DNA from 2 places in the Streptomyces sp. NPDC126510 genome. Region 2 is predicted to be linked to the other one. Evidence: riboswitches for the same ligand, from Rfam matches in the RefSeq annotation. Region 2 holds a riboswitch; the other holds the start of a gene.
The links. A riboswitch is a leader RNA that binds a small molecule or an ion and turns the genes downstream of it on or off. The one in region 2 is predicted to bind glycine.

Region 1: it holds a riboswitch for glycine, as region 2 does, so the genes downstream of both, gcvT (glycine cleavage system aminomethyltransferase GcvT) here and gcvP (aminomethyl-transferring glycine dehydrogenase) in region 2, are expected to answer to the same signal.

What each region holds. Positions count from the first base shown of each region.
Region 1 is NZ_JBEORR010000007.1:785-15,471, forward strand. Features, by position in the region: gene glyA (serine hydroxymethyltransferase) at 1-573, opposite strand, end outside; gene gcvH (glycine cleavage system protein GcvH) at 583-960, opposite strand; gene gcvT (glycine cleavage system aminomethyltransferase GcvT) at 1,064-2,200, opposite strand; glycine riboswitch at 2,276-2,393, opposite strand; glycine riboswitch at 2,394-2,494, opposite strand; gene ABTX60_RS11045 (AAA family ATPase) at 2,717-3,382, shown strand; gene ABTX60_RS11050 (enhanced serine sensitivity protein SseB) at 3,486-4,274, shown strand; gene ABTX60_RS11055 (enhanced serine sensitivity protein SseB C-terminal domain-containing protein) at 4,436-5,236, shown strand; gene ABTX60_RS11060 (ABC transporter permease) at 5,557-6,564, shown strand; gene ABTX60_RS11065 (ABC transporter substrate-binding protein) at 6,634-8,424, shown strand; gene ABTX60_RS11070 (ABC transporter permease) at 8,533-9,531, shown strand; gene ABTX60_RS11075 (ABC transporter ATP-binding protein) at 9,528-10,625, shown strand; gene ABTX60_RS11080 (ABC transporter ATP-binding protein) at 10,649-11,881, shown strand; gene ABTX60_RS11085 (trimeric intracellular cation channel family protein) at 12,026-12,700, shown strand; gene ABTX60_RS11090 (alpha/beta hydrolase) at 12,591-13,826, opposite strand; gene ABTX60_RS11095 (thioesterase family protein) at 13,995-14,687, shown strand, end outside.
Region 2 is NZ_JBEORR010000026.1:109,691-124,377, forward strand. Features, by position in the region: gene ABTX60_RS31350 (APC family permease) at 1-105, shown strand, start outside; gene ABTX60_RS31355 (TOBE domain-containing protein) at 210-605, shown strand; gene gcvP (aminomethyl-transferring glycine dehydrogenase) at 821-3,706, opposite strand; glycine riboswitch at 3,882-3,977, opposite strand; gene ABTX60_RS31365 (PRC-barrel domain-containing protein) at 4,091-4,465, shown strand; gene ABTX60_RS31370 (DNA polymerase IV) at 4,384-5,838, opposite strand; gene ABTX60_RS31375 (MerR family transcriptional regulator) at 5,993-6,676, opposite strand; gene ABTX60_RS31380 (bifunctional nuclease family protein) at 6,968-7,441, opposite strand; gene ftsR (transcriptional regulator FtsR) at 7,527-8,264, opposite strand; gene ABTX60_RS31390 (zinc-ribbon and FHA domain-containing protein) at 8,316-9,269, opposite strand; gene ABTX60_RS31395 (DUF881 domain-containing protein) at 9,331-10,272, opposite strand; gene ABTX60_RS31400 (small basic family protein) at 10,278-10,610, opposite strand; gene ABTX60_RS31405 (DUF881 domain-containing protein) at 10,607-11,518, opposite strand; gene ABTX60_RS31410 (sugar phosphate nucleotidyltransferase) at 11,618-14,113, opposite strand; gene clsA (cardiolipin synthase ClsA) at 14,228-14,687, opposite strand, start outside.

The DNA.
Region 1 (14,687 bases), on a different contig from region 2:
GTCCGCGATCCGGCGGAACTCCGCGAAGTCCAGCTGCCGCGGGTACGCCGACCAGCCGGCGACGATCAGCTTCGGCCGGGACTCCTTGGCCAGCCGCTCCACCTCGGCCATGTCGACCCGGCCGTCGTCGCCCACGTGGTAGGCGACGACGTCGTAGAGCTTGCCGGAGAAGTTGATCTTCATGCCGTGGGTCAGGTGCCCGCCGTGCGCGAGGTTCAGGCCCATGATGGTGTCGCCCGGCTTGAGCAGCGCGAACATCGCGGCGGCGTTGGCCTGGGCGCCCGAGTGCGGCTGGACGTTGGCGTGCTCGGCGCCGAACAGCTCCTTGACGCGGTCGATCGCGATCTGCTCGACCACGTCGACGTGCTCGCAGCCACCGTAGTAGCGGCGGCCCGGGTAGCCCTCGGCGTACTTGTTGGTGAGGACCGAGCCCTGCGCCTCCATGACCGCGACCGGCGCGAAGTTCTCCGAGGCGATCATCTCGAGCGTGGACTGCTGGCGGTGCAGCTCGGCGTCGACCGCCGCGGCGACGGCCGGGTCGAGCTCGTGCAGGGGTGTGTTCAGGACGGACATGCGACTCCCTCAGCCCGCGGAGAACGCGGTGTACTCGTCGGCGGAGAGCAGGTCGCCCGGCTCGTCCGTGACCCGCACCTTGAACAGCCAGCCGCCCTCGAAGGGGGCCGAGTTCACCAGCGACGGGTCGTTCACGACGTCCTCGTTGACCTCGGTGACCTCACCGGAGACGGGGGAGTACAGGTCGGACACCGACTTGGTCGACTCCAGCTCGCCGCAGGTCTCGCCGGCGGACACGGAGTCACCGACCTCGGGAAGCTGGACGAACACGACATCGCCGAGCGCGTTGGCCGCGTGCTCCGTGATGCCGACCGTCGAGACGCCGTCCTCGGCGGCCGACAGCCACTCGTGCTCCTTGCTGTAGCGCAGCTCGTTGGGGTTGCTCATGGCCTGGATTCTCCTGTACGCGCGGGAGTGCTGTGGAAGGGGGGACTGCTGGTGAGCTGGGACGACGGGCGCGGAGTCGCTGCCGCGGCCCTTGGGCCAGTGTCTACTTCTGGCGCTTGTAGAACGGCAGCGCCACGACCTCGTACGGCTCGTGACTGCCCCGGATGTCCACGCCCACGCCGGTCGTGCCGGGTGCGGCGTGCGCGGCGTCGACGTACGCCATCGCGATCGGCTTGCCGAGGGTGGGGGAGGGGGCACCGGAGGTGACCTCGCCGATCACCTCGCCGCCGGCGACGACCGCGTACCCGGCGCGCGGGACCCGACGGCCCTCGGCGACCAGGCCGACCAGCACGCGCGGCGGGTTCTGCTCGGCCCGCCCGGCGGCCTCGCGCAGGGCCTCGCGCCCCACGAAGTCGCCCTCCTTCTCGAACTTCACCACCCGGCCGAGCCCGGCGTCGAAGGGGGTGAGGGAGGTGGTCAGCTCGTGCCCGTACAGCGGCATGCCCGCCTCCAGGCGCAGCGTGTCGCGGCAGGAAAGACCGCACGGGACCAGGCCGACGCCCTCGCCGGCCTTGGTCAGGCCCTGCCACACCTCGACGGCGTGCTCGGGCTTCACGATCAGCTCGAAGCCGTCCTCACCGGTGTAGCCGGTCCGGGCGATCAGGGCCGGGACACCCGCGACGGTGCCGGGCAGACCGGCGTAGTACTTCAGGCCGTCGAGGTCGGCGTCGGTGACGGACTTCAGGATTCCGGGCGACTCGGGTCCCTGGACGGCGATCAGCGCGTAGGCGTCCCGGTCGTCGCGCACCTCGGCGTCGAAGCCGGCGGCGCGCTCGGTCAGCGCGTCCAGCACGACCTGGGCGTTGGAGGCGTTGGCGACGACCATGTATTCGGATGAAGCGGCCTCGGTCTCGCCCAGGCGGTAGACGATCAGGTCGTCGAGGATGCCGCCGTCGGCCCGGCAGATCATGGTGTAGCGGGCCCGGCCCGGCTTCACACCGCCGATGTTGCCCACCAGGGCGAAGTCCAGGAGGGCGGCGGCCTGCGGGCCGGTGACGGTGATCTCGCCCATGTGGGAGAGGTCGAAGAGCCCGGCCTTCGTGCGCACCGCGGTGTGCTCGTCGCGCTCGGAGCCGTAGCGCAGGGGCATGTCCCAGCCGGCGAAGTCGGTCATCGTCGCGCCGAGCGAGCGATGCAGGGCATCGAGCGCGGTGTGACGGAGTTCTCCTGTACTGCTCACGGTCGGTCGTCTCCCAGAGGCGATGGGGGTACCTCCCGCGCGAGCTCGTTCGAGCGTGGGGGAGGGCGAGGTCGTTCCTCCCCATCTGTCATCGGAACCTGAGAGGTTCGCCATGACCGCACGGGTCGTGACTTGCACCTTGGGTGGAGCCACCCCTGTCATGAGGAGGGGGCGGCCCGCTTTTCAGATGTGCCTCGCCCGCGCGGTAACGGGGCCTGAGAGATTCAAGGGAGGGACTTGCTCCTTCGGCGCCCCAGCGACAGCTGCTGCTGGGAACTCTCCCGCGCGGATTCAAACGGCCGGTATGCAGTTGGCGGGCACATCATTGCACGCATCCTTCCGGCGCGGCAGGGGGACCTTTTCCAGGGAGTGCACGAGTCCGTCGCGCCGGACGCAGCGACCTGTAGCAGCCCTGTTGCAGGACGGGCACGTAAATGAGAGGCCTGCGGCATTACCTTCTCTTTACACTCGGCGGGGATGGGACTCCGTACCTGGCCCCAGGGGAGGACGATCACGGTGAACAGGACCACCGCGTACGCGACGACGGGCATCGCGCTGCCCGAGCAGCCGGCCGCACCGGCCCGGGCGGTCCGCGCCCCGGCACCGGCGCCGGTCGTCCGCGACCTGCGCGACCGTGCCGGCCGGAGCCCGCACGCACTGCTGTTCGGCCCCCGCGACCTCGTCGTGGTCACGGGACTGCCGGGCAGCGGCAAGTCCACGCTGATGCGGCGCACCGTCCCGGGCCGGCGTATCGACTCCCAGGACACCCGCGACCACTGGGCCCGCCGCATGCCGCGTGCCCTGCCGTACGCGCTCTACCGCCCGCTCGTCCGCCTCGCCCACTACGCCGGGCTGCGGCGCGCCCTGCGCACGGGCGAGGGCGTCGTCGTGCACGACTGCGGCACGCAGGCCTGGGTCCGCCGCTGGCTCGCCCGCGAGGCCGGCCGCCGCGGCGGCGCCCTGCACCTCCTCCTCCTCGACGTCAGTCCCGAACAGGCCCTGGCCGGCCAGCGCGACCGCGGCCGCGGCGTCTCGCGCTACGCGTTCCTGCGCCACCGCGCGGCGAGCACCCGCCTCCTGCGCGCGGTGGAGCGTGGCGACCTCCCCGCCGGCTGCGCCTCGGCCGTCCTGGCCGACCGGGACGCGGCGAACGGCCTCCGCAGAATCGGCTTCACGGGCTGAGCCCGCGCGGTCGTCCACCATCCGGCCTTCCTCCTGCCGCCCGGCATCCGTCAGCCGTTAGCCTTTTGACCCACAGCAGTGGTTCCAGGCAGGCGGTAGGCAGATGGACATCCCGGCGGACTTCTCCGCGGACTTCCCGGCGCGGACGCAGACCCACCCGCACGGTGGTTGGCCCGGCAACGAGCTGGAGGAGGTGCTCTCGGCCTCCCTCGGCGCGGGACCGGCGGCCGGCGGGCGGATCGTCGAGGTGCTCGGCCGGAGCTTCGTGTGGATCCCGCTGCCCAACGGCGGCGGCCCGCACAGCGGCCCCCTCGACCTGCCGGGCATCGAGATCGACGGCCAGGCGTTCGTGCCGGTGTTCAGCTCCGAGGAGCAGTTCCGCCAGGTCGCCGGCTCGCACATGTCGTACACCATCGCGCCCGCCGTGGAGTTCGCCCGCGGCCTTCCTCCGCACGCGGGGATAGCCGTCAACCCGGGCGGGGTGGTGGGTATCCCGCTGCCGCCGCCGGCCGTGGCCGAGCTGTGCCGGGCCGGCCGGACCCCGCTGGACGGCCCCGCGAGCGGCGGCCGGGTCCGCCTCTTCGAGCCCGACTGGCAGGACGACCCGGTGGACTTCCTCGCCGCCGCGGCCGCCGAGTTCGAGGCGACCGGCGTCGTCGTCACCGCCCGCCGCTGCCTCGCCGCGATCGAGACCGCCGACCCGGTGATGTTCGTCGGTGTCGAACTCTCCCAGTGGGAAGGCGACCTGCGCGTCCTCCCCCTGGACGCCCTCACCCGCGCCGTCACCGCCGCCCCGGCCCCGTGGCCGGTCAACCTGGTCCTCCTGGACGTGACGGAGGATCCCGTGGGGAACTGGATGAGGGAACGGGTCCGGCCCTTCTACCAGCGGTAGGACATCGCCGCAGGGGCGCGGGGCTGTGACATCATGCGGCTCCGCCGCGTGGGCGCGATCAACCACACACGACCCGCACCCGCCCCACGGCATAATCCCCTGGCTCCCCTGCGGGCTTAAGCTAGGGCACCGTCGAGGCGTTGTACGAAGGGGCGGTAAAGGTGAGCGCGAGCGGCACGGCCGCGGCCGGACAGGTCGAGCACATGCTGCGCCAGGTCACGCCCGGGCGTTACGACGCCTACGAGGCACTCCTGCGCGCGCTCGCGACCCCGCACACCGGCCAGATCTGGATGCTCCTCTGGCACGGTCAGGCCGGTTCCCCCGACGCCCAGTACGGGAACATGGACGTCGACGGACACGGCTACGCCCCCTGCGTGACCTCCGCCCAGGAGCTCTCCGCCAGCGGCTGGAACCGCTCGTACGAGGTGATCGACGGACTCGACGTCGCCCGCGCCCTCTACCCCGACCACTACGGCCTCTGGCTCAACCCGCACGCCCCCGGCGGCGGCGTCGGTATCCCGTGGCTCGACCTGCGCCGCATCGCCACGGGCCTGGACCGCCAGCCCGCCGGACCCCTGCGCCTGTCCGAACCCGCCATCGAGATCCCGCAGTTCTACGCCCTGCTCGCGCAGAACGCCCACCGCACCCCGGCCGTCCGCTCGCTGCGCCGCGCCTGGGTGCAGCCCGCGCTCGGCGCGCCGTACCTCGCCATCGGACTGGATGTGTACGACACCTCGCCGCCGGCCGTGGACTCGGTGCGCGCGATGATGCAGCAGTCCCTCGGCGCCGTACCGGACGGGCTGCCCGTGTCGACCGTCGCCATGTCCGACGAGCACGACCCGGTCGCGATGTGGCTGCGCGAGAACGCGCGCCCCTTCTACGACCGTGAGGCCCACGCCACCGCGCCCGTCCAGGCCCCGGCCTCCGGCTACGGCTACCCTCCGGTCCAGGGCCGGTACTGAGCTTCGCCCGCCCTCATCCTCATCGAGCGTGACAGAGGCGCGTCTTCGCGCGTAGATAGCGGCGAAATCATCTAGCCTGCGTCAAATGTCCAGGTCTGTCCGCGACCGATCCCCGTCGCCCCTTGTCCGGATAACGGAATCCCGCAGACAGCATCACGTTTGCGCATCCTTTCATCGTCAAGTCTGGCAGCGAAACGCTGAAGCGTTGAAGACTCCCCGCACCAGGGGAGTTTCACCCCTGCGTACGACGGACTGATCACGCCGCTACAGCGGAATGCGCGGGCCGGCCACCGCCGGTTGAGAAGAGGGGTCCCTGCCTGATGACGGCACCATTGCACGAGCCGACCGCGGAAGCGGCTCCGAGTGCGGCCGAGGAAGCGGCAGTTGTCGGCGCCGGTGTGAAAGCCGTACAGGGCCGTTCTCTCGGCAGGATCGCCTGGGAGCGCCTGAAACGGGACAAACTCGCGCTGGCGGGTGGCGTCATGGTGCTCGTGCTCATCGCGATCGCCCTCCTCGCGCCGGTCATCACGAGCCTCGTGGGCCAGGATCCCGAGGCGCACCACGAGGACCTGATCGACCCGCTGTTCGGCACCCCCACGGGAGCGCTGGGCGGCATCAGTGGTGATCACCTGCTGGGTGTCGAGCCGGTGAGCGGCCGTGACATCTTCGCCCGCATCATCTACGGCGCCCGGATCTCACTCCTCGTGGGCTTCCTGTCCGCGATCGTCGCCGTCGTGATCGGCACCGTCCTGGGTGTTCTGGCGGGCTTCTTCGGCGGCTGGGTCGACGCCGTCGTCAGCCGTGTGATGGACGGCTTGCTGGCCTTCCCGCAGCTGCTGTTCATCATCGCCCTGGTCTCCGTCATGCCGAACCAGATGCTGGGGCTGACCGGCACCGGCGTGCGTCTGTTCGTGATGATCCTGGTCATCGGCTTCTTCGGGTGGCCCTACATCGGACGCGTGGTGCGCGGCCAGACGCTCTCGCTGCGCGAGCGGGAGTACGTCGAGGCGGCCCGGTCGCTCGGCGCCGGGCGGTTCTACATCCTCTTCAAGGAGCTGCTGCCCAACCTCGTCGCGCCCATCATCGTGTACACGACGATGATGATCCCCACCAACATCCTCACCGAGGCGGCACTCAGCTTCCTGGGTGTGGGTGTCAAGCCCCCAACGGCCTCCTGGGGGCAGATGCTGTCGAGCGCGATCGACTACTACGACTCGGACCCCATGTACATGGTGGTCCCGGGCATGGCGATCTTCATCACCGTCCTTGCCTTCAATCTCTTCGGTGACGGCGTGCGTGACGCGCTCGACCCGAAGGGTTCCCGCTGAACTGCCGTACAAACAGCGACCCGTGACACCTGGCACGGGGTCTCTCATCTATCCGGAGGATCCGAGATCGTGACTACCCAACGCACCTCAGGGCGGCGCAAGCAGGCCATGGCCGCTGCGGCCGTGGTCGCCGCACTGCTGACCACGGCGGCGTGCGGCGGCGGCAACGGCGACGAGGGGTCGAAGGACGGGGCGGCGGGCTTCGACGCCGCGAACAACAAGGTCGCCCAGGCCTCGCTCGCCAAGAAGGGCGGCACGCTGAAGTTCGCCGGTGCCCAGGACGCCGACTCGTGGGACACCACGCGCGGCTACTACGGCTTCATGTGGAACTTCTCCCGCTACTACAGCCGCCAGCTCGTCACGAGCAAGACGGAGCCGGGCAAGGCCGGCACCGAGCTGACGCCTGACCTCGCCACCGGGCTCGCCAAGATCTCGGACGACGGCAAGACCTACCAGTACACCCTGCGTGAGGGTGTCACGTGGGAGGACGGCAAGCCGATCACGTCCAAGGACGTCAAGTACGGCATCGAGCGCGTCTGGGCACAGGACGTGCTGTCCGGCGGCCCGGTCTACCTGAAGGACGTGCTCGACCCCAAGGGCGAGTACCAGGGCCCGTACAAGGACAAGTCCGCGGACAAGCTGGGTCTGAAGGCCATCGAGACGCCCGACGACAAGACCATCGTCTTCAAGCTGCCGCGGGCCAACTCCGACTTCGAGGAGATGCTGGCCCTGACCTCGGCGTCCCCGGTCCGCCAGGACAAGGACACCAAGTCCAAGTACGGCCTGCACCCGTTCTCCTCGGGTCCGTACAAGTTCCAGTCGTACAACCCGGGCAAGGACCTGACGCTGGTCCGCAACACCGAGTGGAAGCAGGCCTCGGACCCGATCCGCAAGGCGAACCCGGACAAGATCACGGTCAAGTTCTTCTCCAACGCCAACGACATGGACGCGCGCCTGATCGCGGGCGACTACGACCTGGACATCAACCAGACCGGTATGTCCCCGCAGGGCCGCACCACCGCCCTGAAGCAGCACAAGGGCAACCTGGACAACCCGGTCTCCGGCTACATCCGCTACGCGGTCTTCCCGCAGAGCGTGAAGCCGTTCGACAACATCGAGTGCCGCAAGGCCGTGATCTACGGCGCCGACCACGTGTCGCTGCAGACCGCCCGCGGTGGCCCCATCGCCGGTGGTGACATCGGCACCAACATGCTGCCGCCGGCCGTCCCGGGCGCCGAGGGCCAGAAGTACGACCCGTACGAGATCGCGGGTGCCAACAAGAAGGGCAACGCCGCCAAGGCCAAGGAAGCCCTGAAGGCCTGCGGCAAGCCGAACGGTTTCAAGACCACCATCGCGGTCCGCAACAACAAGCCGTCCGAGGTGGCCACCGCCGAGTCCCTCCAGGCGTCGCTGAAGAAGGTCGGCATCACCGCCGACATCGACCAGTACGACGGCTCGCAGAGCTCCGGCATCATCGGCAGCCCCTCGAACGTGAAGAAGAAGGGCTACGGCATCATCATCATGGGCTGGGGCCCGGACTTCCCGTCCGTGCAGGGCTACGGTCTGCCGCTGTGGGACAGCAGCTACATCCTGGAGAGCGGCAACAACAACTTCGCCCTGATCAAGGACAAGGCCATCGACGGCCTGTTCGACAAGTACGTCACCACTCTGGATGACGCGGGCAAGACCAAGATCGCCACGGAGATCAACCACAAGGTCATGGAGGGCGGCTACTACCTGCCCTTCGTCTTCGAGAAGTTCATCAACTGGCGTTCCAGCCGTCTGGCCAACGTCTACACGACGGACGCGTACAGCGGCATGTACGACTTCGTCAACCTCGGCCTGAAGTCCGCGAAGTAACCGGCACACCCGCCGTACGGCACGAAAGGCAGGTGAAGGCCGGCGCGGCGTGACCCAGGGCCACCGGAAGACCTCCGGTGGCCCGAGGTCCGCAGCGGGCCGAGATCTGTGCTCGCTTACCTGATCAGGCGGCTGTTCGCCGCCGTAGTGATGCTCGCGGTCATCATCATGGTGGTCTTCGGCATCTTCTTCCTCGTCCCCAAGTGGGCGGGCGTCGACATCGCCGCCAGCTTCGTGGGCAAGCAGGCCGACCCGGCTGCCGTCGAGGCCGTGCGCCAGAAACTGGGTCTGGGCGACCCGATCTTCGTCCAGGTCTGGGAGTTCTTCAAAGGCATCTTCGTGGGCCGCACCTATGCGGGCGGCGGCGACGTCACCCACTGCGCCGCACCGTGCTTCGGTTACTCGTTCCGCAGTGAACAGGCCATCTGGCCGGTACTGACCGACCGATTCCCGGTGACCCTGGGACTCGCGCTCGGTGCGGCCGTGCTGTGGCTGCTGTTCGGTGTCGCGGCGGGTGTCCTCTCCGCTCTCAAGCGGGGCAGCATGTGGGACCGCGGTGCGATGGTGATCGCCCTCGCGGGCGTCTCCCTCCCCATCTACTTCACCGGGCTGCTCAGCCTGGCGGTCTTCTCCTACGGGCTGGGCTGGATCAACGCCGAGTACGTGCCCATCGAGGAGAGCTTCACCGGCTGGCTCGGCGGCATGATCCTCCCGTGGGTAACCCTGGCGTTCCTGTACGCCGCGATGTACGCCCGGATCACCCGCGCCACCATGCTGGAGATCCTCGGTGAGGACTACATCCGTACCGCCCGTGCCAAGGGCATGCGCGAACAGGCCGTCATCCGCAAGCACGCCATGCGCTCGACGATGACACCCATCCTGACCATGCTCGGCATGGACCTCGGCGCCCTCATCGGCGGCGCCATCCTGACCGAGACCACCTTCAGCCTGCCCGGCCTGGGCCAGGCCGTACTCAACGCGATCAAGAACCAGGACCTGCCCATTATCCTGGGCGTCACCCTGATCACCTCCGTCGCGGTGCTCATCGCCAACCTCGTGGTGGACGTCCTGTACGCCGTGATCGACCCCCGAGTGAGGCTCGCATGACCGAACTCAGCAAGACCGGAGCGGCCGTGGGCGAGCCCACGAGTGACTCCACGGCACCGACCGCCTTCCTGGAAGTGCGCGACCTGAAGGTGCACTTCCCGACCGACGACGGCCTGGTCAAGTCCGTCGACGGGCTCAGCTTCCAGCTGGAGAAGGGCAAGACCCTCGGCATCGTGGGCGAGTCGGGCTCCGGCAAGTCGGTGACCTCGCTGGGCATCATGGGTCTGCACACCGCCGGCCAGTACGGCAAGCGCAAGGCGCGGCTCTCGGGCGAGATCTGGCTGGACGGTACCGAGCTGCTGTCCGCCGACCCCGACCACGTGCGCAAGCTGCGCGGTCGTCAGATGGCGATGATCTTCCAGGATCCGCTGTCCGCGCTGCACCCGTACTACACGATCGGCCAGCAGATCGTGGAGGCGTACCGGATCCACCACGACGTCAGCAAGAAGGTCGCGCGCCGCCGGGCGGTCGAGATGCTCGACCGCGTGGGCATCCCGCAGCCGGACAAGCGCGTCGACAGCTACCCGCACGAGTTCTCCGGCGGTATGCGCCAGCGTGCGATGATCGCGATGTCGCTCGTCAACAACCCCGAGCTGCTCATCGCGGACGAGCCGACGACCGCCCTCGACGTGACCGTGCAGGCGCAGATCCTCGACCTGATCCGGGACCTGCAGAAGGAGTTCGGCTCCGCGGTCATCATCATCACCCACGACCTGGGGGTCGTCGCCGAACTCGCCGACGATCTCCTCGTGATGTACGGAGGCCGCTGCGTCGAACGAGGCCCGGCCGAGCAGGTGTTCTACGAGCCCCGCCACCCCTACACCTGGGGGCTGCTCGGCTCGATGCCGCGCCTCGACCGTGAGCAGCAGGAGCGCCTCATCCCGGTCAAGGGATCCCCGCCCTCCCTGATCAACGTCCCGTCCGGCTGCGCCTTCAACCCGCGCTGCCCGTACGCCGACGTCCCCAAGGACAACGTCACCCGCACGGTCCGCCCCGAGCTGACCGAAGCCGGAAGCCGGCACTGGGCCGCCTGCCACATGTCCAGGGAGCAGCGGGAGCGGATCTGGACCGAAGAGATTGCGCCGAAGCTGTGAGCGAGAACTCCAAGGACACCGTTGTGACCACTCCCGCCGAGAGCGACGGCACCGAGGCGAGCGCATCCGGCGCGGCAACCCTCAACGGGGACGCGGCTCCGGGCGACGTTCTGCTGAAGGTGACCGGGCTGCAGAAGCACTTCCCGATCCGCAAGGGGCTGCTGCAGCGGCAGGTCGGTGCGGTGCGCGCGGTCGACGGCATAGATTTCGAGGTCAGGGCCGGCGAAACCCTCGGTGTCGTGGGCGAGTCGGGCTGCGGCAAGTCGACGATGGGCCGGTTGATCACGCGGCTGCTCGAACCCACCGCGGGAACGGTCGAGTTCGAGGGCAAGGACATCACGCACCTCGGTGTCGGCGGCATGCGTCCGCTCCGCCGGGACGTGCAGATGATCTTCCAGGACCCGTACTCCTCGCTGAACCCGCGCCACACCATCGGCACGATCGTCGGCGCCCCCTTCAAGCTCCAGGGCGTCACGCCCGAGGGCGGCATCAAGAAGGAAGTGCAGCGGCTGCTGGAGGTCGTGGGCCTCAACCCCGAGCACTACAACCGCTACCCGCACGAGTTCTCCGGCGGCCAGCGCCAGCGCATCGGCATCGCCCGCGCGCTCGCGCTCAATCCGAAGCTGGTCGTGGCCGACGAACCGGTCTCCGCGCTCGACGTGTCGATCCAGGCCCAGGTCGTCAACCTGCTCGACGACCTCCAGCAGGAACTCGGCCTGACGTATGTGATCATCGCGCACGACCTGTCGGTCGTCCGGCACGTCTCGGACCGTATCGCGGTGATGTACCTCGGCAAGATCGTCGAGCTGGCCGACCGGGACCAGCTCTACCGGTCGCCGATGCACCCGTACACCAAGGCCCTGCTGTCGGCGGTGCCGATCCCGGACCCGCGGCGCAAGTCGGCCAAGAGCGAGCGCATCCTGCTCAAGGGCGACGTACCGTCGCCGATCTCGCCGCCGAGCGGCTGCCGCTTCCACACGCGGTGCTGGAAGGCCACGGAGATCTGCAAGACGACCGAACCGGTGCTCGTCGAGCTGACGCCCGGCCAGCGGGTCGCCTGTCATCACCCGGAGAACTTCGAGGACCAGGCCCCGCAGGACACCGTGCTGCTCACCGCGGCGAAGGAAGCCGCGGAGCTCGTTCCGGACGAGGTGCTGGAGGAGTCCGCGCAGACGTCGGCGGCCGTGGCGGAGGCTTCTTCCGAGGGGGAGAGCTCCGCTGCCGAGAAGGGCGACGCCACCGGCTCCAAGGCCTGAGCTCCCCGCTCACCGGCCTGTCGCTGCGCCGCGACGACCACGACGGCCACAGGGCCGGCAGGTACTCCTGCCGGCCCTGCGGTGTTCACCGGGCTTCAGGCAGGCGGGATGGGGCGTCGCCCGACCGCAGGGGAAGATGTCCGGGTGCTCCAGCAACTCTTCAGCCCGTCCGTCCAGCACACGCTCGACCTCATCGGCATCTTCGTCTTCGCGATCTCCGGCGCCCTGCTGGCCGTGCGCAAGAACTTCGACGTGTTCGGCATGGCCGTCCTCGCCGAGGTCACCGCGCTGGGCGGCGGGCTGTTCCGCGACCTGGTCATCGGGGCCGTACCGCCGGCCGCCTTCACGGACCTGGGGTACTTCCTCACCCCGCTGCTCGCCACCCTCCTGGTGTTCTTCCTGCACCCCCAGGTGGAGCGCATCCAGATCGCGGTGAACGTCTTCGACGCGGCCGGCCTCGGCCTGTTCTGCGTCGCCGGCACGATCAAGGCGTACGAGTACGGGCTCGGCCTGACCGCCTCCGCCGGTCTGGGGCTGACCACCGCCGTGGGCGGCGGTGTGCTGCGGGACGTCCTCGCCAACGAGGTCCCCTCCCTGCTGCGCTGGGACCGAGACCTGTACGCGGTCCCGGCGATCGTCGGCTCCGCCCTGGCCGCCCTCTGCATCCGCTACGACGCCCTGAACCCGTTCACCAGCTCTCTCGCGGTGATCACCGCCTTCGTACTGCGTTTGCTCGCGATGCGGTACCACTGGCGAGCTCCGCGGGCGTGGCACCGGAGGTCGACGGTGAGCGAGGAGGAGCAGCCCGTCCTGCCGTGACCCGGCCGATGCCCATCTGCTGGGTCAGCCAGCGGAACGCCGGGACCACCTGCGGCCGCCACAGCGCCATGTTGTGTCCGCCCGCGCTCTTGGGGATGTACACGACGTGCACGGTCGTCGGTGCCTTCGCGGCCTGCTGCATGGCCACGGCGTCCTGGTAGCCGTCGCGCGGCTGGCCGGAGAGGTACAGCGCGATCCGCGGCGGGACGACCGACCTGCGCAGCATCAGGAGCGGGTTGTTCGCGGAGCGCAGGGCGGGGCTCTGCGCGGTGAGCGAATCGCGTTCGCCGCCGGGGTCGTTGTAGCCGGACATGCTGACGGCGGCCCGGTAGCGGTCGGGATGGGCGACGGCGAGCCTGGTCGCGCAGTGCGCCCCGGCCGAGTAGCCGGCGACGGCCCAGCCCTGCGGCGCGGGCTGGGCGCGGAAGTTGTCCATGACCATCTTCGGCACGTCGACGCTCAGCCAGGTGTCGGCGTCGACCGTGCCCGGGACGTTCGCGCAGCCGGTGTCCACCGCGGCCAGCAGGTTGGTGCGGGGCGCGACCAGGATGAACGGGGCCACCCGCCCGTCACGCATCAGCGGCTCCAGCTGCTCGTGCGCGTACAGCGAGCCGAACCACGCCTTCGCCGAGCCGGGGTAGCCGGGCAGCAGCTCCACGACCGGGAACCGGTGGTGCCGGTAGGCCGGTTCGCCGTACTGCGGCGGCAGCCAGACGTAGACCTCGGCGTTCACCCCCGACACCCGGCCCGCGAGCTGGGTCACCCGTACCCCGCCGGCCGCGCCCATCCCGGGTCCGGTGGCGGGCTTGAAGGTCTGGCGCGCCTTGGGCAGCCGCGTGAGCGCGATGCCGCCGGTGCCGTCGGCGCCCAGATTCGCCGCCTGCTCCACGTGGTCGCCGGTGCCGAGCAGGTCGGCCCAGTTGTCGTACAGGTTGTCGGCGTTGTTGACCAGGGTGAAGACCAGCGCCACGGCCGTCCCCTGCGCGAACAGCAGCATCAGCGCCCGGGCCGCCACGCGCGTGAACCGGGGCCCGCGGATGCGCGACCAGAGGACCAGCGGCAGGACCAGGGCGGCGACGGACAGGACGACCAGCGTGCAGAGGAACGGGGTTCCGGTGAGGCTCATGCCCCTACAGAGGACGGACGGCGTACGGGGGTTTACGGATGAGTCGGACACTTACCGAGAAATTGCCCGTGTCTCACCAAGGCGTGACCGGGGCGGCAGGGGAGGCGTATGACCTGCGTCGCGGTCACAAAGCTACCGCTTAGTAGTTAGTTCTTGTACTGTTCAGCCATGCCAGAAGCAGCCACCGCCCCGGCCGCCCGGGCCACGATCGGCGACAGCGAGTTCGACCGCGACACCGCGCTCACCCGCCGCGCGCCGGGCGTCTACGACATCGACCTCTCCGCCGGCTGGACGATCATCAGCGCCGTCAACGGCGGCTACCTGCTGGCCGTCCTGGGCCGCGCCCTCGCGGACGCCCTGCCGCACGCCGACCCCTTCACGATCTCGGCGCACTACCTGACCGCGTCCCAGCCCGGCCCCGCGGTCGTCCGCACGGACGTCGTCCGCACCGGCCGCACCCTGTCGACCGGCCAGGCCTCCCTCTTCCAGTACGACGACGAGGGGCGCGAGGTCGAACGCATCCGGGTCCTCGCCTCCTACGGCGACCTGGACACCCTCCCCGACGACGTCCGCACCACGGCCCGGCCGCCCGCGATCCCGCCGCTGGAGCACTGCTTCGGCCCGGAGGACGGACCCGCCCCCGTGGACGGCAGCTCGGCGATCACCGAGCGCCTGATGCTCAAGCTCGACCCGTCCACCCTCGGCTGGGCCCTCGGGCAGCCCTCCGGCAAGGGTGAGATGCGGGCCTGGTTCGGACTCAAGGACGGGCGCGATCACGACCCGCTCTCCCTGCTGCTCGCGGTCGACGCCCTGCCGCCCACCGCCTTCGAGCTCGGACTGAAGGGCTGGGTGCCGACCGTC
Region 2 (14,687 bases):
CGGTTCTTCCTGTTCGGCCAGGGCGAGGTCGCCCCGGTGACCCGCGAGGTCCTGCGCGAGGCGGAACCGGACCGCGAGCGGCGGCCGAGGGTGCACGTGGGGTGAGCCGAGCTCCGGCCTGTCGTCCGCGGCCGAGCGCCCGGTCGCGTTACTCCCGACGGCCAACCCCGCATCCCCCCTTGCCCTCCCCCGCCCCTATCGTGACCGGCATGCAGTCCTACACGATCGGCCAGGCAGCACGGCTGCTCGGCGTCAGCCCGGACACCGCCCGTCGCTGGGCCGACGCGGGCCGCATCACGACCCATCGCGACGAGGCCGGGCGACGGCTCATCGACGGGCGCGACCTGGCCTCCTTCTCGGTCGAGCTCGCCCGGTCCGGCACCGCCGAGGAAGACACCCCGTACACCTCGGCCCGCAACGCCTTTCCCGGCATCGTCACCGCGATCAAACTCGGCGACGTCGCCGCCCAGGTCGAGATCCAGGCCGGCCCGCACCGGCTCGTCTCGCTGCTCACCCGTGAGGCGGTGGAGGAACTGGGCCTGGAGGTCGGAATGGAGGCGACGGCCCGCGTGAAGTCGACAAACGTCCATATCGACCGCGTCTGAGCCCACGCGGCGGGCCAGGGCGACGCATACGGGGTGATGGGGTCGGTCCGCCGCACGGTCGAGGGCGGCGAACTGACTGCCGCGACCACCGGGGACGCCGAGAAGGACCTGGCCCTGTCGCCCGGGGAGCCCTGTCGTCGCCACCGCATGACCCGACGGTGAACGGCGAGAGGGGCCCCGCACCGCGGAGCCCCTCCCTGTGACCGGTCGGCCGATCAGTCCTCGTACGCGTCCAGCGGCGGGCAGGAGCACACCAGGTTCCGGTCGCCGAAGGCCTGGTCGACGCGACGCACCGGCGGCCAGTACTTGTCGGCGACCGACACCCCGGCGGGGAAGACGGCCTCCTCGCGGCTGTAGGCGTGCTCCCACTCCCCGGCGAGCGCACCGGCGGTGTGCGGGGCGCCGCGCAACGGGTTGTCCTCCGTGGGCCATTCTCCGGAGCCGACCTTCTCGATCTCCGCGCGGATGGCGATCATCGCCTCGCAGAACCGGTCCAGCTCGGCCAGGTCCTCCGACTCGGTCGGCTCGATCATCAGCGTCCCGGCCACCGGGAACGACATGGTCGGCGCGTGGAAGCCGTAGTCGATCAGCCGCTTGGCGACGTCGTCGACACTCACGCCGGTCGCCTTGGTCAGGGGCCGCAGGTCGATGATGCACTCGTGCGCCACGAGCCCGCCGGGGCCGGTGTAGAGCACCGGGTAGTGCGGCTCGAGGCGCTTGGCGATGTAGTTGGCGCTGAGCACGGCAACCTGCGTGGCCCGCTTCAGCCCCTCGCCGCCCATGAGCCGGACGTACGCCCACGAGATGGGCAGGATGCCGGCGGAGCCCCAGGGCGCTGCGGAGATGGGCCCGACGCCCGTCTGCGGGCCCGCCTCGGGCTGCAGCGGGTGGTTCGGCAGGTAGGGCGCGAGGTGCTCGCGCACCGCCACCGGACCGACACCCGGACCGCCGCCGCCGTGCGGGATGCAGAAGGTCTTGTGCAGGTTCAGGTGCGAGACGTCCCCGCCGAAGTGCCCCGGCTTGGCGAGCCCGACGAGCGCGTTGAGGTTCGCCCCGTCGACGTAGACCTGCCCGCCCGCCTCGTGCACCTGCGCGCAGATCTCGGAGACGTGCTCCTCGAACACACCGTGCGTGGACGGGTACGTGATCATCAGCACAGCCAGCTCGTCGCGGTGCTGCTCGATCTTCGCCCGCAGGTCCTCGACGTCGATCTCGCCGTCCTCGGCGGTCTTCACGACGACGACCTTCATGCCCGCCATCACCGCACTGGCGGCGTTGGTGCCGTGTGCGGACGACGGGATCAGGCAGACGGTGCGCTGCTCGTCGCCGTTGGCCCGGTGGTACCCGCGGACGGCGAGCAGTCCGGCCAGCTCACCCTGCGACCCGGCGTTCGGCTGGAGGGACACCTTGTCGTAGCCGGTTACCTCGGCGAGCCGGTCCTCCAGCTCGTGGATCAGGGTGAGGTAGCCGCCGGCCTGCTCGGCGGGCGCGAAGGGGTGCAGCTGCCCGAACTCGGGCCAGGTGACCGGCTCCATCTCGGTGGTCGCGTTGAGCTTCATGGTGCAGGAGCCCAGCGGGATCATGCCCCGGTCGAGCGCGTAGTCGCGGTCGGCCAGCTTGCGCAGGTAGCGCAGCATGGCGGTCTCGGAGCGGTGCTGGTGGAAGACGGGGTGGGTCAGGTAGTCGTCGGTGCGCAGCAGCGCGCCGGGAAGCCCGTCCTCCGTGGCCGCGTCCAGCGCCTCGACGACGCCCTCGACCCCGAAGGCCGCCCACACGGCACGCAGCTGGGCGCGGGTCGTGGTCTCGTCGCAGGCGATGGAGACGTGGTCGGCGTCGACGAGACGCAGGTTGACCCCGTTGTCCCGCGCGGCGGCCACGATCTCGGCGGCCCGGCCACCGGCGCGAACGGTCAGGGTGTCGAAGTAGGCCCCGTGCACGACCTCGACACCGCCGCCCGCGAGCCCGGCGGCGAGGACCGTGGCGTACCGGTGGGTGCGCCGCGCGATGCCCTTCAGGCCTTCCGGGCCGTGGTAGACGGCGTACATGCCGGCCATGACGGCGAGCAGCACCTGCGCGGTGCAGATGTTGCTGGTCGCCTTCTCCCGGCGGATGTGCTGCTCACGCGTCTGCAGCGCCAGCCGGTAGGCCTTGTTGCCGTCGGCGTCCACGGACACGCCGACGAGCCGCCCGGGAAGGCTGCGCGCCATCTTGTCCTGGACCGCCATGTAGCCGGCGTGCGGCCCGCCGAAGCCCATGGGCACACCGAAGCGCTGCGTCGTCCCCACGGCGATGTCCGCCCCGAGCTCACCGGGCGACTTCAGCAGCGCCAGCGCCAGCAGATCGGCGGCGACGGTGACGAGCGCGCCCAGCTCGTGCGCCCGGTCGATGACCGGCTTGATGTCCCGCACGGCACCGGAGGCGCCCGGGTACTGGAGCAGCACGCCGTTGATCTCGCGCTCGGCGATCTCGGCGGGGATGCCCTCGCTGAGGTCGGCGACGACGATCTCGACACCGGTTGGTTCGGCGCGGGTCTGGATCACCGCGATGGTCTGCGGCAGGGTGTCCGCGTCGACCAGGAACAGGCCCTTCTTGTTCTTGCCCAGGCGCCGCGACAGCGCCATGGCCTCGGCGGCCGCGGTGCCCTCGTCGAGCAGGGAGGCTCCCGAGGTCGGCAGTCCGGTCAGGTCGGCGACCATGGTCTGGAAGTTGAGCAGCGCCTCGAGCCGGCCCTGGGAGATCTCCGGCTGGTACGGCGTGTAGGCCGTGTACCAGGACGGGTTCTCCATGACGTTGCGCATGATGACCGGCGGCGTGAACGTGCCGTAGTAGCCGAGGCCGATCATGGAGCCGAGGACCTGGTTGCGGTCGGCGAGGGAGCGCAGCTCGGCGATCACCTCGGCCTCGCTGCGGGCACCGGGCAGGTCCAGCGCCTCGGCGCTCTTGATCACGGCCGGGACCGCGGCGGCGGTCAGCTCGTCCAGCGAGCCGTAACCGACGTGCGCGAGCATCTTGGCGCAGGCCTCGTGGTCGGGGCCGATGTGGCGCTGCTCGAATGGAACTGCCTCTTCGAGCTCGGAGAGCGGAATGCGGTGGGCGGTCATTGCGGAGGCCTCCTGGTCGACACGACCTGCGAGGGGCACCACTGCACGGGTACCCGGACGGCCTCCCCCTCTGTCATCTCAACCTGAGAGCTTCACCGGATCGCCCGAAGGCCTCCGGCTTTCACCGTCGGTGAGAGCGGAAGCCGTCGACACCCGCTCTGCTTTCCAGAGTGACCTCGTCCGTGCGGTACGTGTGCCTGAGAGATTCCGGGGAGGATTTGCTCCTTCGGCGCCTCCGATGGTGTCTGGAGGACTCTCCCGCGCGGGGTCAGCAGCCGCTGCCAGCGTACCAGCGAGGTCAACGCACGAACCTTCGAGTGGCCGCATCCCCGCTTGTACCGTTTTGTTGTGTCTACGGATGAGGTGCGACCATGTGGAGGGCCCGTGCGAACCGATATCGATCCGCGCAACCTGATCGGCCGCAAGGCGTTCGACCGCAACGGGACCAGGATCGGCACCATCGACGAGGTCTACCTCGACGACGCCACCGGTGAGCCGGAGTGGGCGGCCATACGGACCGGCCTGTTCAGCAGGGACGCCTTCGTCCCCCTGGAGCCGAGCGAACTGATCGAGGGTGCCCTCCACGTCCCGTTCGAACGCTCCCTGATCAAGGACGCCCCCGACTTCGGCGTGGGCCGCCACCTCTCCCCCGAGCAGGAACTGCAGCTCTACCACCACTACGGTCTCGACGTCGCCGCCCCGCCCCCGCTCCCGGACCACGACTTCGGCAAGCTCGCGGGCACCGACGAAACGGCCTGAGACCCCACCCCGGGCATCCGGTCTCCCCCCTCCGGCTCCCGTAACACCAGGGGCAACGGATCCGCCGCCTCCAGATCCGGATCGTCGACCCGGAAGGTCCTCACCCGCCCGGGCTCCGAGGCGGGCGTCTCGAACCGTACGGTGACCCGCCCCAGGCCGCTGCCCTGCACCCAGCCGTGCCCGAACTCGGCGTGCCGCACGTCGTGCCCGGCGGGCCAGCGCCGCTCGGCGAGCGGCGGCTGTTCCTCCGCCGGCGCCACGGCATGCTCCTCGACCGGGCTCTCCGCGACCGCCCGCTCCCCCGCCGCCTGGGCGAACAGGTCCTCCTGCGTGTAGTCGGCGAGCCCGCTGACCCCCACGCCGAGCAGCCGCACCCCGCCGGTCGTGTCGACCGAGTCCAGCAGTCTGGCCGCCGCCTCACGGACCACCGCGGGGTCGTCCGTGGGGCCGCGCAGCGTCTCGGAGCGGGTCAGCGTCGAGAAGTCGTACCGCCGCACCTTCAGCACGATCGTCCGCCCGGAGAGACCGGCCCCGCGCAGCCGCCGCACACACCGCTCGGCGAGCCGCTGCACCTCCAGCCCGACGCGCATCCGGTCGTGGATGTCCACGTCATAGGTGTCCTCGACCGACACCGACTTCGCTTCGCGCTCCGCCACCACGGGCCGGTCGTCCCGTGCCAGGGCCATGGCGTAGAGGCCGTGTCCGTGTGCCTTGCCCAGCAGCCGGACCAGCTCGTCCTCGCCCGCCTCGACGATCTCCTCGACCGTGGTGATCCCGGCCCGCCTCAGGTGGTCACCCGTCGCCGGCCCCACTCCCGGCAGTGTCCGCACGGACATCGGCCCGAGCATCGCCCGCTCCGTCCCCGGCTCGATCACCACCAGCCCGTCCGGCTTGGCCTCCTCCGAGGCGATCTTGGCGAGCATCTTGGACGCGGCGAGCCCCACCGATCCCGTGAGGCCCGTGGCGGCGCGTATGTCCGCGCGCAGCTTCACCCCGGCCAGCCGCGCCGACCGCTCGTCCCACGCCACTCCACCGGCCTCGAGATCCACGAACGCCTCGTCCAGGCTCAGCGGCTCCACCAGCGGCGACAGCGCACGCAGCAACTCCATCACCCGCTCGCTGATCGACCGGTAGACGTGGAAGCGCGGCACGAGATAGGCGGCGTTCGGCGCGAGCCGCCGGGCCTGGCCCATGGGCATCGCCGAATGCACCCCGAATACCCGCGCCTCGTACGACGCGGTCGCCACCACGCCCCGCGGCCCGAGCCCGCCCACGACCACGGCCTTCCCGCGCAGACTCGGCTTGGACGCCTGCTCCACCGAGGCGTAGAAGGCATCCATGTCGAGATGCAGGATCGTGGGCGAGGTTCTCACACCCCCGATGCTGCCCTACACCACTGACAACGCCCCGCCCGGGCGCTCTCGACGGCCCGGGAGAGGCCATGACAAGCCCGGCGGCAACCGCTTACATCCGGGTGCGCAACGTCCCGTGGCGTGCGACCGTCTGCGTACCCCGCTGCCGGACGGCTCAGACGGCCCGGTTCCGTCGACGCGCCAGCTCGTCCGCCGGGTTGGGCCCGACCAGAGTCTCGCCGGTGTCGATCCGCTCGCCGTGCAGCTGGGACAGCGCGCTCTCGACATCCCGCCACACCACCCCGACGGCGATCCCGAAGACCCCCTGGCCGCCTTGGAGCAGGGCATGGACCTCGTCGGGCGAGGTGCACTCGTAGACCGTCGCGCCGTCACTCATGAGCGTCATGCGCTCGAGGTCGCTGAAACCGCGTTCCCTCAGGTGCTGAACGGCGGTGCGGATGTTCTGCAGCGACACCCCGGTGTCGAGGAACCGCTTGACGATCTTCAGGACGACCACGTCCCGGAAGCTGTACAGCCGCTGCGTCCCGGATCCGTAGGCTGGGCGCACGCTGGGCTCGACGAGCCCGGTGCGGGCCCAGTAGTCCAACTGCCGGTAGGTGATACCGGCGGCCGCACAGGCCGTGGGGCCGCGATAGCCGATCTGCTCGGACGCCATGGACGTCGTCCCTCCGCTGCTCGGCACCGCTGTCGGTCGCTGCGGAGTGTGATCGGCCGCGCCACCGGGCTGGGGGTACGTCCCGCCCGTAAGGGGCCGTGAGCCGGGGGGAGGGTACGGACCGCTCGCCCTGAGACTGCGCTCGGGGCCGCCCCCAGCCGTACCGTCGCCGCTATTTCTCACGCCGACCTCCGTCCTTGACCTGCCTTCTCGACGGTAGGCAGTCACCAGGGGTGCGTCAACGATCGCCACACTCGCCACGCCGAGTGATAATCACCCTGAGAGTGGTTTCCCGTGCCCCGTCGCGGGGAAAGGCTAGCCGAATGTGTCCGGAACGGACCGCGTGACGCTCTCACACGCCAGCGGCATACGCGGGCAATTCACCCGTCACACACGACGGGCGGCCCCGCCGCGGACCACATCGTCCGCCGGGCCGCCCACACACTGCTCAGGCCACTGCCGCATCCGAGGAACTCACTGGCTGCTGCTGCCGAAGTCCTCCGGGGAAATCTGGTCGAGGAACTCGCGGAACTTCTCCACCTCGTCCTCCTGCTCGTCCGGGATCGCGATACCCGCGTCGTCGAGCACCGTGTCGCTGCCGTAGATAGGCGTCCCGGTGCGCAGCGCGAGCGCTATGGCGTCGGACGGGCGGGCGCTCACCTCGACGCCGCTGGCGAAGACCAGCTCCGCGTAGAAGACGCCCTCACGCAGGTCCGTGATGCGCACCTCCGTGAGCTCCTGGCCGACGGCTTCCAACACGTCCTTGAACAGGTCGTGTGTCAGCGGCCGCGCGGGAGCCATGCCCTGCTGGGCGAAGGCGATCGCCGTCGCCTCCCCCGGACCGATCCAGATGGGGAGGTAACGGTCGCCTCCCACTTCACGCAGCAGCACGATCGGTTGGTTGGAGGGCATTTCGACCCGGACACCTACGACATCGAGCTCGTTCACACAGCAACCCTAGGCCGTGCCCGGGATGTTTGGGTAGTCGGGCCCGGATCGGGCGCCTGATCCAGCCCTCGAGACCCCGCCCGTCTCAGGGCAGCCGCACCCCGAGCGCCGTCTGCACCAGCGCGGTGTGCAGCTTCACCGTGAGCCCCGCCAGCTCCTTGACGCGAGCCTCGGCGTGAGCCCTGGTCTGCGGGTTCCGGTGCCGCTTCAGCGGCGCCACCACCTGGTCCACGAGCCCGGCCTCCCGGTCGGCGGCGGCCTTCATGGCCCGCAGGTGCCGCGGCTCGATCCCGAACCGCCCGAGCTCCACGACGAGCAGGGCGACGGTGACCGCCTCGGCGTCGTAGGCCCCGTCCTCCAGAGGGGTGAGGAGCCCGTAGGACTCCCACTCCTTGAGCTCCTGCTCGTCCACGCCGACGGCCATGAGCAGCTCGTCCCGTCCGATCCGGGCTGCGGTGGGCGGCTCGGACGACTCGGACGCGGATTCACCGTCCCGCTGACGGCCCACGACCGGCAGCTGCACGGCTTCACCACGCTCCATGGCCTCCAGATGCTCCCGGATCACCTTCAGGGGCAGGTAGTGGTCCCGCTGCATCCGCAGGACGTGTCCGAGCCGCTCGAGGTCCTGGGCGCTGAACTTGCGGTACCCCGAGGGGGTCCGCTGTGGCTCGATGAGCCCTTCCGACTCCAGGAAGCGGATCTTGGAGATGGTCACTTCGGGAAACTCACCGCGCAGCGCGTTCAGCACCGCGCCGATGCTCATCAGCCCACTGTCCGTGGCGGCGGTGCCGTGTCCGGCACCGCCGCTCGGTGTATGAAGCATGGACCTTCCCTGACGGATGGACCTTCGCTGGGTCTGCCCGGCCGCAGCCGGTCAGTAGCCCCGCTGGCTGGCGTAGAAGACCAGCCGGTACTTGCCGATCTGCACCTCGTCGCCGTTGTTCAGGGCGACCTGGTCGATGCGCTCTCGGTTCACGTACGTGCCGTTCAGGCTGCCCACGTCGGCCACCGTGAACGAGCCGTCCTGGGCTCGGCGGAACTCCACGTGCCGCCGGGAGACCGTCACGTCGTCCAGGAAGATGTCGCTCTGCGGGTGCCGGCCGGCCGTGGTCAGGTCGCCGTCCAGCAGGAAGCGGCTGCCCGAGTTCGGCCCACGGCGCACGACGAGGAGCGCGGAACCCAGCGGCAACGCGTCGACGGCCGCCTGCGCCTCGGGGGACAGGGTCGGCATCGGCGTCTGACCGGTGGTCTCGCTGTCGTAGGCCTCGAGACCGGAGATGGAGATCGTGGAGGTCGTCTCGGACGGGCGCTCCGGTGTCGCTCCCGCCCGCAGCGGCGCGCCGCAGTTGGAGCAGAAACGGCTGTTCTCCGCGTTACGGTTACCGCACCTCGTACACACCAGGGCCGACATCGGATCCTCCTGCCGCGGCTGCCCACCGGGGGCGTTGGACGCGTACGGGTCGGAAAACCCTCCACCCGCACTTGAGGCTGACGGTTGCCCGAAACCTATGCCGCCGGACTGTGCAGGGTCAACCGACGGCGCGCCCTGACCACCGGAAACATCGCCGCCCGGGCCGCCCACCTGGTCCCGGAACAGCGGCCGCTGGCCCTCCGCGTCAGGCTGTGCGCGATGACGAGCGGTGGCGTTGTCACTGCCCTCTCGCGCGCTCTTGCCGAACAACTTCGCAAACAACTTCACGGGCGATTCCCCTTGACCGAAACAGACCCGCCCGTGGGGCAGGACGAACCCTGACTGAACACTCTGGCCGACCCGGACATCCTTACAACGTCCGTCTGCACCAGACAGTTTCCACCACGCACCGCCCATTCGGTGCGCCGACCCCCCGCAACCTCATGCCCTCGCCTGACGTCGCCCATGCACCCCCGCCTCACTGCGAGGACGACCGAGCGTAGTCAGGCCGCTTCGCTGCTCGCAAGGCGTCCACGACGATGTCGGTCGACCGCTCGATCGTGACGGTGGCCTGTTCCTTCTCGAGAGTCTGCACCACGCCTCCGGGGATGTTGAGCGCCGGCTCGAGGTCCTGCGGCTTGCCGATGACCTTGAAACGATAGGGCGCGTTGATCTTGTTCCCGTCGACACCCACACCCTTGCCCGAGTCCGTGAGGTACGTGCCCGCGACCACCCGGACACCGTTGACCTGGATCGCCTCGGCACCAGCCGCACGCAGCTCCTGGATCGCGTCGAGCAGCATGTCCGCCTCGACCGTCCCCTTCGTGTCCTGGATCGTCATGGTGATGCCGGGCCCCCGCGCGGCCACCGTGCCCGCCAGGATGCCGAGTTGCCTCTCCTTCTCGACCGTCTGCTTCCGGGCCTCCTCGGCCTGGTCGGAGCTGTTCTCCAGCTCGTCGCGCTGCTTCTCGAGACCCTGCTTCTCGTCCTCAAGACGTTGAGTACGGTCATCCAGTTCATCGAGGATGCGGACAAGATCTTCCTGTCGCGCACCACGCAGCGCATTGTCACTGTCGCTGTTCGACGCCACCTGCACCGCCAGCCCGAACCCGAGACCGAACAGCAGCACCGCGACGATGAGTTGGGCCCGCGTGATGCGGGGCGGCCACACCCCCTGTGCCAGCCGCTGCCGCCCGGTCAGCCGCGGCTCCGGGTCCGGCTGCGGTTCCGGTGCCTGCTCGGGCTCCGGCTCCGCCGGGGCATCCCCGTCCGCGGGCGCCGCCGCGGGCCCGGCCCCGGGGACCTCCTGGGGCAGCTCCTTGCGCAACCTGTTCCCGGACTCGCCGTGGCCGTCGCGCGTGTCGCCCTGCCCCTCGGCGGGGTCGGCGGCCTCGGTGGGCTTCTCGCCGTGCTCGCTCATCGGCCTCACGCCCGGAACACGTGCCGGCGGATCGCCGCGGCGTTGGAGAAGATCCGGATACCGAGGACGACCACCACACCGGTGGACAGCTGCGCACCCACGCCCAGCTTGTCGCCCAGGAACACGATCAAGGCGGCCACGACCACGTTCGACAGGAACGACACCACGAAGACCTTGTCGTCGAAGATCCCGTCGAGCATGGCCCGCAGACCCCCGAAGACAGCGTCGAGCGCCGCCACGACGGCGATCGGCAGATAAGGCTCGACCACCGCCGGAACCTCAGGCCGGACCAACAGGCCGGCCACGACTCCCACGACGAGGCCCAGTACGGCGATCACGATGTGCCCTTCTCGCTCTTCTCAATGCTCGGCTGTGCTGTACGTACGATCACACTCGGTGCGGCAGGCAGCCGGAGGTCGTCCTCGACGGAGATGCCTGTCCTGATGCCGTAGCTCTCCTGCAGCGCGTGCAGATACAACCCGTCCGCGCTGTCCTGGAACCGTGTGCTCAGCCGCTGCCCATCCCCCACCGCGAGCACCGTGTACGGCGGCACCAGCGGTTTGTTGTCGACCAGTATGGCGTCCCCGGCCGCCCTGATCGCGGACAGCGCCGTCAGCCGCTGCCCATTGATGGAGACGGCCTCGGCACCCGACTCCCACAGCCCGTTGACCACGCGCTGCATGTCCCGGTCACGCACGCGGCCGGTGTCGGAGAAGCCGGAGGTCTCCCGCGGGTTGCCATCGCCACCGGAGGCGGCTTCCTTGGCGTCGTTCACCACGAGCTTCACCCCGGGGCCGTGCACCGCGACGGCGCCCGACAGGATGCCCGCCAGGCCGGATTCCCCGCCGCCGCTGTGCTTGAGCGCCTCGCGCTGCCGTGCGCCCACGTCCGCGCGCAACTCGTCGACGGAGTCCTCCAGCTTGTCCGCAGCCTCGGTCTCCCGGTCGATGCGGTCGACCAGCTCTTCCCGCTCCTTGGCGACGACCGGGGCCGCGACCCGCGCCTGCGCCGCCCCGACGGTCACGACGAGGGCCGCGAGCACCAGCCCGGCGGCAAGCCCCAGCTTCGCCCTGAGCGTTTTCGGCATGCCGCTGTCACCCGCGGCCTTCTTCCGCGCGGCCGCCTCGGCATATCCGTCGTCGAGGCTGTGGTCCATGACGTTGGTGAGCAACGACATGGACGCGTCCGGACGCCGGGGCCGCGTGGGTGTGCTCCGAATGGGGGGTTGCTGCGGCATGCCGCACATCGTCGCACGTCGCGGGCACTACCTCCGAACGGGCCCACCGGCGTGCCGGACAGGCCCCGTTGGGGGACACTTGTCCGGCACGCAGGCGCGCAGCCCGTTCTACCGGCCGGCGCTGTCCACGACCGCCGCCCATTCGTCCAGCAGGGCCTGCGCGGAGGCGTCGTCCGGCCCCTCGGCCCACAGGTGGGTGACGGCCTCGGCCGGGTCGGGCAGCACCATCACCCAGCGGCCGTCGGTCTCCACCACACGCACACCGTCCGTGGTGTCCACGAAGCGATCTCCGGCTGCTTCGACGACCCGGCGCATCACGAGCCCCTTGACGGCCCACGGGGTCGCCAGATCCCGCTTCAGGACGTGCGCCCGCGGGATCCTCGCGTCGATCTGGCTGAGCGTGAGCTGCGTCCGCGCCACGAGCCCGATGAGCCGTACGAAGGCCGCGGTGGCGTCGTACACACTGCTGAACTCGGGGACGATGAACCCGCCCTTGCCGTCACCGCCGAAGATCGTCCCTTCCTCACCGCCCACGCGTGTGAGGTCGTCGGGAGAGGTGGTCGTCCACTCGACCTGCGTCCCGTGGTACGCCGCCACCTGCTCGGCGATCCGGGTGGTGGTCACCGGCAGCGCGACGCGGCCGCTGCGCCGTTCGGCGGCGACGAGGTCGAGCATCACGAGCAGCGCCCGGTCGTCCTCGATGATCCGGCCCTTCTCGTCGACGAGCGACAGCCGCTCACCGACGGGGTCGAACCGCACGCCGAACGCGGCTCCCGAGGACGCCACGATCTCCCCGAGGCGCACCATCCCCGACCGCCGCATGTCGGCCGTCTCCGTCGGCCTGGACTCGTCGAGACCGGGGTTGATCGTCAGCGAATCGACCCCGAGCTTGCCGAGCAGGCTGGGCAGGACGAGTCCCGCACTGCCGTTGGACGCGTCCACGACGACCTTCAGCCCGGATTCACCGATCCCGGTCGTGTCGACGTTCCGCAGCAGCGATCCGGTGTACGAGTCGAAGACACTGGCCGGGAAGTGCAGATCCCCGATCTCACCGGGGAACGCGCGACGGTACTCCTGCCTCGCGAACACCCGGTCCAGCTTGCGCTGGCTGCCCTGCGACAGGTCCGCACCGTTCCCGTCGAAGAACATGATGTCGACGGAGTCCGGCACACCGGGGGTGGTACGGATCATGATGCCGCCCGCGCTGCCCCGTGCGGTCTGCTGACGGGCCACGGGCAGCGGCACGTTCTCCAGGTCCCGCACGTCGATCGCACTGGCCTGCAGCGCTGAGATCACCGCCCGCTTCAGCGCACGTGCACCCCGCGAGTGGTCACGGGCCGTGGTGACGGTCGAGCCCTTCTTCAGCGTCGTCGCATACGCGCCGGCGAGCCGCACCGCGAGTTCCGGCGTGATCTCGACGTTCAGGATGCCGGACACACCGCGGGCACCGAAGAGATGCGCCTGGCCCCTGGACTCCCAGATAACCGAGGTGTTGACGAAGGCGCCGGCCTCGATGGTCTTGAACGGATAGACCCGCACATTGCCCTGGACGATCGATTCCTCACCGATCAGGCACTCATCACCGATGACCGCCCCGTCCTCGATCCGCGCCGCACGCATGATGTCGGTGTTCTTGCCGACCACGCAGCCACGCAGATTGCTGTGCGGCCCCACGTAGACGTTGTCGTGAACGACGGCCTTGTGCATAAACGCGCCGCTCTTGACGACGACATTGGAGCCCACGACGGTGTGCTCACGGATTTCGGCCCCGGCCTCGACCTTGGCGTAGTCACCGATGTAGACAGGTCCGCGGAGTACGGCGTCGGAATGGACTTCCGCTCCCTCGGCGACCCATACACCCGGGGAGATCTCGAACCCGTCGATGTCGACGTCGACCTTGCCCTCGAGGACGTCGGCCTGCGCCTTCACATAGCTCTCGTGCGTGCCGACGTCCTCCCAGTAGCCCTCGGCGATGTAGCCGTAGACGGGCTTGCCTTCCTTCATCAGCTGCGGGAAGACGTCACCGGACCAGTCGACGGGCACATCGGGCTCGACGTAGTCGAAGACCTCGGGCTCCATCACGTAGATGCCGGTGTTCACCGTGTCGGAGAAGACCTGGCCCCAGGTGGGCTTCTCGAGGAAGCGCTCCACCTTGCCTTCCTCGTCGACGATGGTGATACCGAATTCCAGCGGATTGGGCACACGCGTCAGACAGACGGTGACCAGCGCGCCCTTCTCCTTGTGGAAATTGATGAGCTCGGTGAGGTCGAAATCCGTGAGAGCGTCACCGGAGATGACGAGGAAGGCATCGTCCTTCAGCGCTTCCTCGGCGTTCTTGACGCTCCCGGCGGTACCGAGGGGCTTCTCCTCATTGGCATAGGTGAGCTCCATACCCAGCTCTTCGCCGTCACCGAAGTAGTTCTTGACGAGCGAGGCCAGGAACTGGACGGTCACGACTGTTTCATTGAGCCCATGCCTTTTGAGCAGCCGAAGAACATGCTCCATGATCGGCCGGTTCGCCACCGGCAGGAGCGGCTTGGGCATGCTTGAGGTCATAGGGCGAAGGCGCGTGCCTTCGCCTCCGGCCATCACGACGGCCTTCATGTCGGAAGCGTCCTCCTCGAAGAGACGGTCTAGCCGACTTCCCCCGCCAGGATTGTCCCTCACTTATCCGGCACGGGCCATCGCTCCGCTACGGCAGCAGGACCATCCGAGAGTTCAATCGGCTATGGCGTCCGCACGGACCAGGCGGCGGACTTGTACCACGTAGAGGACTCCTGCCCACCAGTAGAGCGTTGTACCCCACCCGGCGAACGCCCATCCGAAAATTGCAGCGAGTGACGAGATCCAGCTGCTTCCGTCACTCAGCAGAAGCAGGGGGAAGGCATACATCAGGTTGAAGGTGGCGGCCTTACCCAGGAAGTTCACCTGGGGCGGCGGATAGCCGTGCCGGCGGAGGATGCCCACCATCACCAGCAGAACCAGCTCGCGCGCCAGAAGTGCGGCGGTCAACCAGAGGGGCAGAATCTCACGCCAGGTGAGGCCGACCAGGGTCGAGAGAATGTAGAGCCGATCGGCCGCGGGATCGAGGAGCCGGCCGAGGCTGCTGATCTGGTTCCAGCGCCGCGCGAGCTTGCCGTCCAGATAGTCGCTGACTCCGCTCAGAGCGAGTACCAGA